2 regions of the Cellulosimicrobium sp. TH-20 genome follow, and region 1 is predicted to be linked to the other one. Evidence: predicted binding sites of a transcription regulator. Region 1 holds the regulator's gene; the other holds the start of a gene.

Region 1 (5,287 bases):
CTACGGCGCCCCGGCCGGTGCGCCGGACGGCGCGGCCGGGGGACCGGCGACGCCCCCGTCGGGCGCGTACCCGCCCCCGTCCGGTGCGTACCCGCCGCCCGCCGGCGGATACCCGCCTCCCGCCGGGGGTACCCGCCGCCGCCCGGGTCGTACCCGGGCGCCGCCGGAGGGTACGGGGGCCAGCCCGGCTACGCGGGCCCGGCGTTCGGCGTCGGCGACGCGATCTCCTACGGGTGGCGCCGCGTCACGTCGAACCTGGGGCCGTGGATCCTCGTCGCGCTGATCTTCCTCGCCGTCAACATCGCGTGGAGCTGGATCACGGGCGGGTTCGACCAGCTCCAGGACCAGTTCGACTACTCCGACACGAACTTCGCGGCCCTCGGCGGCCTCACCTTCACGAGGGCGCTGCTCGCGATCGTCGGCACCGCCATCGGCTACCTCATCACCGCGTTCTTCACGCGCGGCGCGCTCGACGAGGTGGACGGGCGTCGACCCGACGTCGCCGCGTTCTTCCGCATCGGCAACGTGCTCAACGTGCTGCTCGCGGCGCTCATCGTCGGCATCCTGTCCGGCATCGGGTTCTTCCTGTGCGTCCTGCCCGGGCTCGCGATGCTGCTGTTCTCGGCGTTCGTGTACTACGTCGCGCTCGACCAGGGCGTCGACGCGATCACGGCGATCCGCACGAGCTTCTCGCTCGTCGCGAAGAACTTCGGGCAGGTGTTCCTGCTCCTGCTCGCCCTCGTCGGGATCAACATCCTCGGCGCGATCCCGTGCGGTCTCGGGCTCTTCGTGACGCTCCCGCTGAGCTACGTCGCCGTCGGCTACGCCTACCGCCGTCTCACGGGCGGCGTGCCCGCCGCCTGACATCCGGCTGCAACCCTCGCCGCGCCCCGGTGCCGCCTGTCGGTACCGGGGCGCGGTGCGTCTCGAGCGCGGTGGGTCCCGGGCGCCCGCGACCGGTCAGGGCGCGGTGACGAAGTCGATGAGCTCCTCGACCCGCCCGAGCAGCGACGGCTCCAGGTCGGCGTAGGTGCGCACCGTGCCGAGGATGCGCTGCCACGCGCGGCCGACGTCCTCCGCGGTCTGCGCCGGCCAGCCGAGCTCGCGCAGGATCCCGCGCTTCCACTCCGTGCCGCGCTCGATCACGGGCCACCGCTCGAGGCCGATCCGGGCCGGCTTCACCGCCTGCCAGACGTCGACGTACGGGTGCCCGAGCACGAGCACCGTGCCCGCGGGCGACCGCCGCAGCGCCTCGTCGGCGATCCGCCGCTCCTTGCTGCCGGGCACGAGGTGGTCCACGAGCACGCCCACGCGACGCTGCGGCGTCGGGCCGAAGTCCGCGAGCGCCGCCGCGAGGTCGTCGACGCCGTGCAGCGGCTCGACGACGACCCCCTCCACGCGCAGGTCGTCGCCCCACACCTTCTCGACGAGCTCGGCGTCGTGCTTGCCCTCGACCCAGATGCGGCTCCCGCGCGCGACGCGCGCCCGCTGCCCGACGACGGCCCGCGAGCCCGAGGCCGTGCGCGTCGGCGCGGCGGGGGCGCGGGAGGTGACGGGCGGGGTGAGCTCGACGGGCGCGCCGTCGACCCAGAAGCCCGGCCCGAGCGGGAACGTGCGGGTCCGGCCCGCGCGGTCCTCGAGCACGACGACGTGCATCCCGCCCGACTTCTCGACCCGGACCACGGCCCCGACCCACCCGGTCTGCACCTCCTCGACGACGAGGCCGCGCTCCGCGGGCTGCGGGCGCGACACGGGCCGCGCGCGGTGGTGGGTGGGGGCGGGCGTGCCGCCGAGGACGTCGGAGCCGTAGCGGTCGAAGGACACGGCGTCACCCTAGGCCAGCGTCTGCCGCTCACCACCGAGATCGCCCCGTGCGTCGCGGGATCGGCCTCCCGCGGGGAGGTCCCGGGCGCCCGGCCCGGCCGCGCACGGCGGCTCCCGGCGCGCGCGCCCCCGGCGCGGGGTGGTACCACGGACCGATGAGCCAGCAGCGCGCGGAGCCGGACCCGAACCGCTGGCGCGTGCTGCCGGTCTGCCTCGCGGTGGGCTTCATCACGACGCTCGACGTGTCGATCGTCAACGTGGCCCTGCCGTCGATCGAGTCGTCGCTCGACGCGGGCCCGACCCAGCTCCAGCTCGTCGTCGCCGGCTACACGCTCGCGTTCGGGCTCGCGCTGGTGCCCGCCGGGCGCCTGGGCGACGCGGGCGCACGACGACCGCTCTTCATCGCGGGCCTCGTGGGCTTCGCGCTCATGAGCCTCGCGTCCGGGCTCGCGCCGACCGACACGTGGCTCGGCGTCGCGCGCCTGCTCCAGGGCGTGAGCGCGGGCGTCCTCAACCCGCAGGTCGTCGGTCTCATCCAGCAGCAGTTCCGCGGGTACGAGCGCGGGCGCGCGTTCGGCATGTTCGGCGCGACCATCGGCGTCTCGACGGCGCTCGGGCCCCTGCTGGGCGGGCTCATCATCGCCGCGGCGGGCCCGGAGACGGGGTGGCGGTGGGTGTTCCTCGTGAACATCCCCGTCGTCGCCGTGCTCCTGCCCTTCGCGTGGCGCCTCGTGCCCGGGCCGCCGCGCACCGGCTCGGGCGCGGCGCGCGGGCCGCGCCGGCTGGACCTCGTCGGGCTGGGCCTGCTCGGCGCCGCGACCCTCGGCGTGATGATGCCGTTCGTCACGACGACCGGCCGCGGCGACGACGCGTCGCGCTGGTGGTGGCTCGTGCCGGCAGCGGCCGCCGTGGTGGCCGCCGTCGGGTGGGAGCGGCGCTACCAGCGGCGCACGGGCGAGGCCGTGCTCGACCCGCAGGTCGTGGGGCTCGGGTCCTTCCGCAACGGCGCGCTGCTCGGCCTCGCGTACTTCGCCGGGTTCACGGGCATCTTCCTCGTCGTCACGCTCTACCTCCAGGACGAGCTGGGGTACACGCCGCTCCAGGCAGGGCTCGTCGGCACGCCGTTCGCGGTCGCGTCGGGCGTGTCGGCGTGGTTCTCGGGCCGCTGGGTCGCGCGCTGGGGCCGCGAGCTCGTCGTCGGCGGCGTCGTGCTCGTGCTCGTGGGGGTGGTCGCGGCGGAGGTCGTCGTGCGCACGCTCGGGGACGACCCGGGCGCCGTCGGCCCGGCGCTCGCGGTCGCTCTGCTCGTCGCGGGCGCGGGCAGCGGGACGGTCATCGCGCCGAACCAGACGCTCACGCTGTCCGAGGTGCCGGTGAGCCGGGCCGGGGTGGCGGGCAGCATGCTGCAGCTCGGTCAGCGCATCGGGTCGGCCGTCGGGATCTCCGTGGTCCTGTCCGTCTACTACGGCGGGCTCGCGAGCGGCGACTCGGCCGCGGACGCGACCGGGCGGGCGCTCCTGGTGACGATCGGCCTCGTCGCGGTCGCGCTCGTCGTCGGCCTCCTTGACCTGCGTTCGCGACGAGCGGAGGACCGCCGGACGGGCCGCGCGGACGCGTAGGATTGGCACTCGGAGGTCGAGAGTGCCGACTCCCGCACGCCCGCCCGGGCGGCGACGGTGCGGCACGCGGGAGGTGGACGTGAGCGAGGAGCGCCGGCTCGAGGTGCTGCGGGCCATCGTCGAGGACTACGTCCTCACGCGCGAGCCCGTGGGTTCGCGCGTGCTCACCGAGCGCCACAGCCTCGGCGTCTCGCCCGCCACGATCCGCAACGACATGGCGGCTCTCGAGGACGCGGGGTACATCGCCCAGCCGCACACGTCCGCGGGCCGGATCCCGACGGACAAGGGATACCGGCTCTTCGTGGACCGCCTCTCGGGCGTCAAGCCGCTGTCCGCGCCGGAGAAGCGCGCCATCGAGACCTTCCTGTCCGAGGGCGTGGACCTCGACGACGTCATCGCGCGCGCCGGGCGCCTGCTCGCCCAGCTCACCGGCCAGGTCGCCGTCGTGCAGTACCCGTCGCTGAGCCGGTCGGGCCTGCGCCACCTCGAGCTCGTGCCCGTCGGCGAGTCGCGGCTCCTCGTCGTCATCATCACGGACACGGGTCGCGTCGAGCAGCGCACGCTCGAGGTCGCGAGCCTGCCGGACGAGGGCACGCTCGTCGAGGTGCGCGCGCGGCTCAACGCCGCGGCCGCGGGCAAGCGCCTCACGGACCTCGCGCCCGGCCTCGCCGCCGTGACCGAGAGCTTCCACCCCGACGACGCCCCGCTCGTCCGCGCGGTGGGCGACCTCGTCGCCCAGACGCTCGCGGAGGAGAGCGAGGAGCGCCTCGTCCTCGCGGGCACGGCGAACCTCGCGCGCGCGGGCATGCGGTTCGAGCACGCGCTGCGCCCCGTCCTCGAGGCGCTCGAGGAGCAGGTCGTCCTGCTCGGGCTGCTCACCGAGATGGCCGCCGAGTCGGGCGTGAGCGTCCGGATCGGTCGCGAGACCCAGCTCGAGGGCCTCGCGGAGACCTCCGTCGTGACGACCGGTTACGGTAACGACGGTGACACGGTCGCGCTCGTCGGCTCGATCGGGCCGACCCGCATGGACTACCCCGGCACCATCGCGGCGGTGCGCGCGGTCGCGCGCTACCTGTCACGGGTGCTCGGCACGTGAGCCCCGCGGTCTCCCCGCCCGCGGCGGGCCCGCTCGACGACCACCCCCGACCCCTCCCGACCGGCCCCGCGCCGGCCTCACGACCCGCACCAGCAGAGAGTGACGTGTGAGCGACTACTACGAGATCCTCGGCGTGGCCCGTGACGCCAGCCAGGACCAGATCAAGAAGGCGTACCGCAAGCTCGCGCGCGAGCTGCACCCGGACGTCGCGGGCGAGGAGGCGGGCGACCGCTTCAAGGACGTCGCGCGCGCCTACGAGGTGCTGTCCAACCCGGAGAAGCGCCAGCAGTACGACCTCGGCGTCGACCCCAGCGCCCCCGGCGGCGGGGGCGGCGGCCCCATGGGCGGCGGCTTCGGCTTCCAGGACATCTTCGAGACGTTCTTCGGCGGCGCCCAGGCGCAGCAGGGCCCGATCCCGCGCGCCCGCCGCGGCCAGGACGCGCTCGTGCGGCTCGACATCGACCTCTCCGAGGCGACGTTCGGCGCGCAGCGCGAGCTCCAGGTCGACACGGCGGTCGTGTGCGGCACGTGCGGCGGCACCTGCTGCCGTCCGGGCACCTCGCCCCGCACGTGCGAGGTGTGCCACGGCCGCGGCACGGTCCAGCGCGTCGCGCGCTCGTTCCTCGGCCAGGTCATGACGAGCGCGCCGTGCGCCGCGTGCCAGGGCTTCGGCACGGTCATCCCCGAGCCGTGCGCGGAGTGCTCGGGCGAGGGCCGCGTGCGCAGCCGCCGCAGCATCACGGTCAAC
Region 2 (5,287 bases), 1.1 Mb from region 1:
CGAGGTCCCCGACGGTGTGCCACGCGCCGTCGCGCCGCAGCGGCCCCGTGGCGCGCGCGAGGTAGCCGCGCGACACCCATGGCGAGCGGACCCACACCTCGCCGACGCTCGCCGACGGCAGGGGGCGCACCGCCAGGTCCACGCCGGGGAACGCGCGCAGCCCCGACCCGTCGGGGTCGTAGGCGACGAACGACAGCTCGACGGCGCCGTAGTACGCGAGCACGTCGACTCCGAGGCCCCGCGCCCGCTCCCGCGCCCCGGGCGCGAGCGACGCCCCGCCGACGACCGCGTGCCGCAGCCGGGACGGCGCGCCCGCGGCGACGGCGTCGAGCACGTCGTCGAGGACCTGCGGCACGAGGTGCACGACGTCGCTCGTCGCGAGCGCCGCCGTCGTCGCGGCCGGGGTGCGCGTGAGGACGGCGCACGCCCCGACGGCGAGCGTGTGCACGGCGGCGAAGCAGTACAGCGACGACGCGAGCGGGCCGGGGACGAGGACGGCGTCGGTGGGTCGCAGCCCGAGGAGCCGCGTGACCGCGTCGAACGACCCCGCCCACGACGCGCGCGTGCGCACGACCGCGCGCGGGCGGCCGGTGCTCCCGGACGAGAACCCGGCCCACGCGAGGTCGTCGGGACCGGGGACGTGCGGTGGCGTCGGCTCCGCGCCGTCGGCGGTGCCGGTCCCGCGCGGCAGCGGCACCTCGACGAACGTGCGCGGCGCGAGCGTGCGCAGCACCTCGGCGCGGTGGGCGCGCGGCCAGGCGGCGTCGCACACGAGCGGCGTCGCGCCCAGGTGGTCGACGGCCAGCACCGCCGTGAGCAGGTCGAGCGGGTCCGGCAGCGACACGGCGACGAGGTCGCCCGGTCGCGTGCCCGACGCGCGCAGGTGCGTCGCACCCGCGCGCACGTCCGCGGCGAGCGCGGCGTAGGTGCGCGACCGCTCGGGCGTGCGCAGGGCGGGACGGTCGCGCACCGCCGGGTCGGCGGCGTGCGTCAGGACCTGGTGGGCGACGGGCACGCGGACACTCTCGCAGGTGTTCAGGAGGCGGGGCGGCCGTCGGCCGCGGCACGGTCGACGCGGCCGGTGCGCCCGACCGGACGGGCCGCGGGGTAGGCCCGCACGACGCCCACCGTGATCGCGGCGGCGGCGAGCGCCTTGAGCAGGTCGCCGGGCAGGAACGCGAGCGAGAGCTGCGCGGTCGTGGGCAGCGGCACGCCCGTGACGAGCGCCTGCACCGGGATGCCGACGGCGTAGACGACCGCGATCCCGCCGACGACGCACGCGACGAGCACGGGCGCGAACGTGACGCGCCGGAGCCGGTCGACGAGCAGACCGACGACGGCCGCGCCGGCGAGGAACCCGACGAGGTAGCCCGCGGACGGCCCGACGAACGCCCCGAGCCCGCCGCGCCCGCCCGCGAGGACGGGGAGCCCGGCCGCGGCGAGCGCGAGGAACGTCGCGACGGCGAGCGAGCCGCGCCACGCGCCGAGGATCGCCCCCGCGAGCATGACGCCCAGCGTCTGGAGCGTCACGGGCACCGCGTTGCCGAACAGCGCGATCGAGCCGGGCAGGCCGAGCGCGGCCAGGAGCGCGGCGAACGTCGCGACCCGCGCGGCGTCGCCGGCGTCGAGCGCGAACCGGCCGCGGCGACGGTCGGGCACGTCCCGCGGTGCGTCGCGCAGCACCTCCGGGGCGGTGGGCGCCGTGGCGGACGGGGTGGCGGCGGGCGTCTCCGTGCGGGCGTCGGTCATCGCGGGCTCCCTGCTGTCGGTGGTCGGGCGTGTCCACTCTGGCCGGGACGGCGGTCGTCGGGCGACGGCGCTCGCGACCACCTCCGCGGCCCGCCGTGCACGGATCGCACAAGGCGTTGGAGGGATCCTCCAACCGCGCCGGGGCGCGGGCGCGGGGTCGGTGTGGGAGCCGCACAACCCGGCCTGTCCGGCCGGGCGACACGGCGCGTCGCACCTCTTGGCACTCGCGGGGGGAGAGTGCTAAAACAGGAGCTGTAGCCGCCCGCGGGGTGCCTGCCTCGCGGGAGCACCGACCGGTCCCGGACCGTCCGGGACCGTGCGACGAGGAGGTGAGAGGTGTGGCTGCGATGACCGACCCCTTCACGAGCACCTTCGACGCGATGGACCGTCTGGTCGGCCAGCTCGCGTCCGGCGCCCGCGCGACCGCGGCCTCGGCGGCCTCGGGCGGCATGCCGCTCGACCTGTTCCGCGCCGGGGACCACTACGTGCTGACGATGGACCTCCCGGGCGTCGATCCCGGCACGATCGACGTGTCCGTCGAGGACCGCACGCTGACCATCCGCGCCGAGCGCAGCCCCCGGACCGACCCGGACGTCCAGTGGCTCGCCCGCGAGCGGCCGTCCGGCACGTACGCACGCCAGCTCACGGTGGGGCGCGGCCTGGCGCTCGACAAGATCACGGCGTCGTACGAGGACGGCGTGCTGACGCTGACGATCCCGGTGGCCGAGGAGGCCCGGCCCCGCCGGATCGAGGTCGCGCACCGCGCGGGCGGCGCGGCGACCCAGATCACGGCCGAGGCCGAGCCTCAGACGTCGGAGGGCTGAGCCGGGCTCACGCCTCGCCCGGGAGCGCCTTGCGGACGACGAGGCGCGTCCACGCCCCGAGGTACACGCGGTCCCCGTCGGCCAGCTCGCGTCGCTGGCCGGCGGGGATCGGGTCCGTCGGGAGCGGTTCGCCCGCGGGGCTCACGTAGGTGCCGTTCGAGGACTGCAGGTCCTCGACCCACCAGCGCTGCCCGTCCGTGCTGAGCTGGCAGTGCCGTCGCGAGACCCCGGTGTCCGCGCCGCAGTCGACCTGCGGGTGGATGCCGCGCGAGACCGACGGGCGCCCCACGAGCACGCTGCGCTCGCGCAGCACCACGAGCCCCGGCAGGCCCGCCGACGGCATGGGGTCCTCGGGCTGCTGGGCCGCGTACCAGTCCGGGTCGATCCAGATCTCGACGACCCACTGGTCCGGCCCGGGCACGGGCGGCGTCGGCAGGTGCGCGCCCGACGGCGCGGGGCCGGCCGGATCGTCGGGCTGCGCACCCGCGGCGGTCCCGGCGGCCGGCGTCGACGCCGGAGCCTCGAGCGGTGCGGAGGCGCCCGGCGGCGGGGTGGCCGCGGACGCCGGCGACGCGGCCGGAGCGGGGAGCGGGGGCGGCGTCGCGCCCGACGCGAGGCCCGCCTGCGGTGCGGCCGGGGCAGCGGCGGGTGCGGCCGGGGTGGCCGGCGTGGGGCGCGACGGCGGGTCGAGCGAGAGCGCCGACGCAGGCTCCACCGGGTCGGGCAGGGCGCCGGTGGTGAAGTCGTAGCCGCAGTTCTCGCAGAACAGCGCACCGGCCGGAGCCGGCGAGCCGCAGTTCGGGCACTCGAGCGCCTGCGCCGGTGCGGAGGCCCCGCCCGGAGCAGGCGCCGCGCCTGCCGCGGGCGTCGCGGGTGCCGACGCCGCGGCGATGGGCTCGCCGCACACGTCGCAGTAGTCGGTCGACTCCGAGGGGTGCCCGTTGGGGCAGACGACGGCGCTCACCGACGCACCCGCGTCGTCTTCGTCGAGGCGGTGTCGAGCGCCATCTCGTCGAGCGTCGAGGTGTTGCGCTTGAGCCGCACGGTGCCGTGCTCCTCGTCGTCGATCTCGACGACCTTGCGCAGGCGCGACGTCGCCTCCTCGTTCCCGGTCTGCTGCGCGAGCTGGACGGCGCGGCCGAGCTTGACGGTCGCCGTCGCCTCGTCGCCCGACGCCTTGGCCGCGAGGCCCTCCTGGATCGCCGCGGCGAGCTCGGTCTGGCCGGTGTAGTGCGCGACCTCGGGGTTGATGCGCGTGGTGAGCGACTCGTCGTCGGACCACTTCGCCTTGACCAGGCCCGAGGACACGACCTCGCCGTTCACGGCGAGCTGGACGCGCGCCGCGAGCTGCTCGGAGCCGACGGGCTTCGAGGCCACGCGCACCGCGACGTGGTAGTCGCGCGACTCGTCGCCCCACGACCCGGTGGGGTAGGCGCCCGTGAGCGGGTTGACCTCGGCCCGGCGGTGCGTGAGGTCCTCGACGGTCGGGGCGACCTGGCGCACGAACAGCACCTGCGAGCCCTGCGGGGCCCACACGCGCAGGTCGGCCGCGGCGACGCCGCGCGCCATCGACGTCTGCATGAGCTTCTCGAAGTCGGCGGCGATCTCGTTCGGGTCCGCGATGAGGTCCACCGTGCCGAGCAGCGCGGTCGAGATCTCGCGCAGCTCGTCGACCTGCCAGCGCGAGCCGACGCCGCGCGCGTCGCACTGGAAGTGGCCCGTGACGTCCCGCACCGCGGCCGAGAGGTTGGCGCGGGGCTCGGACTCGTTCTTGCCGTCGGTGAGCAGGATCGCGTGCCGCTGCGTCGCCTGCGGCACCGTCGCGAAGAGCTGGTCCGCGAGACGCAGCCACGTGCTCATCGCCGTGCCGCCGCCGGGCGTGAGCATCGAGATCGCGCGCTTCGCCTCGGCGCGCGCGCCCGGCTCCATCTGCACCATGGCCATGCGGGCGTTCGGGTAGGGGAACGCACGGTTCGCGACGTGGCTGCCGCCGACGATCGCGAACCACGTGCCGTCGAGGATCTGGTCGACCGCGACCTGGGCCGCGTGCTTCGCGGCCTCGATGTTGCGCCCCGACATCGACCCCGACGTGTCGACCATGATGATCTCGGCCACCCCGCCCGCGCCGCCGGCGCTCCCCGCGCTCCCGGCGCCGCGGCACGTCACGGTGACGATCGCGTGGACGTCCGTCGCGCCCTCGGACAGGAACTCGTTCTGGTAGACCTCGGCGGCGAACTCGGCCATGGGGGCTCCTTCGGTGGTGCGGGTGTTCGTGCAGGCTATCGGGTCGTCGGGGCCCGACGCGCGGTGCGCGTCAGGCCGTGGCGGGGTCCGCCGGGGGCGGCGGGGTGGCGGACGACGCCCGGGAGAACCGGGCGAGCGTCGTCGTGATGTTGTCCCGGCCGCCCTGGGCGTTCGCCCAGTCGACGAGCGCGCCCGCGAGCACCTGCGGGTCGTCGCCGACGCGGTCCTGCGTGCTGCGCACGAGGGCCGCCAGGTCGGCCGCGGGGGAGCAGTAGTTCCACAGGCCGTCCGAGCACACGAGCAGCCAGCCGTCGCGGTCGGGCAGGGTCGCGGCCGTGCGGGCCACCGGGTCGGGGGCGTCGGGGCCGAGCCAGCGCGTGATCGCGTGCGCCTGCGGCGACGTCTCCGCCTGGGCGCGCGGCACGCCCTGCGCGATCATCTCCTGCGCCCACGAGTCGTCCACGCTGAGC

Evidence for each region. The regulator HrcA, encoded in region 1, represses chaperone genes, less so after heat shock. The targets are predictions, from matches to a motif close to TTNGCACTCGNNNNNNNCGAGTGCNAA.
Region 2: B8281_RS15525 (Hsp20/alpha crystallin family protein) is a predicted target of HrcA. The motif match lies at 1,967-1,993, and genes of this name have one in related genera.

What each region holds. Positions count from the first base shown of each region.
Region 1 covers NZ_CP020857.1:2,433,373-2,438,659, forward strand. Annotated here, with positions in the region: gene B8281_RS10695 (hypothetical protein) at 1-864, shown strand, start outside; gene B8281_RS10700 (DUF3097 domain-containing protein) at 961-1,824, opposite strand; gene B8281_RS10705 (MFS transporter) at 1,980-3,443, shown strand; gene hrcA (heat-inducible transcriptional repressor HrcA) at 3,523-4,539, shown strand; gene dnaJ (molecular chaperone DnaJ) at 4,646-5,287, shown strand, end outside.
Region 2 covers NZ_CP020857.1:3,487,305-3,492,591, reverse strand. Annotated here, with positions in the region: gene B8281_RS15535 (class I adenylate-forming enzyme family protein) at 1-1,015, opposite strand, end outside; gene B8281_RS15530 (biotin transporter BioY) at 1,036-1,749, opposite strand; gene B8281_RS15525 (Hsp20/alpha crystallin family protein) at 2,088-2,573, shown strand; gene B8281_RS15520 (FHA domain-containing protein) at 2,581-3,537, opposite strand; gene B8281_RS15515 (VWA domain-containing protein) at 3,534-4,817, opposite strand; gene B8281_RS15510 (PP2C family serine/threonine-protein phosphatase) at 4,888-5,287, opposite strand, start outside.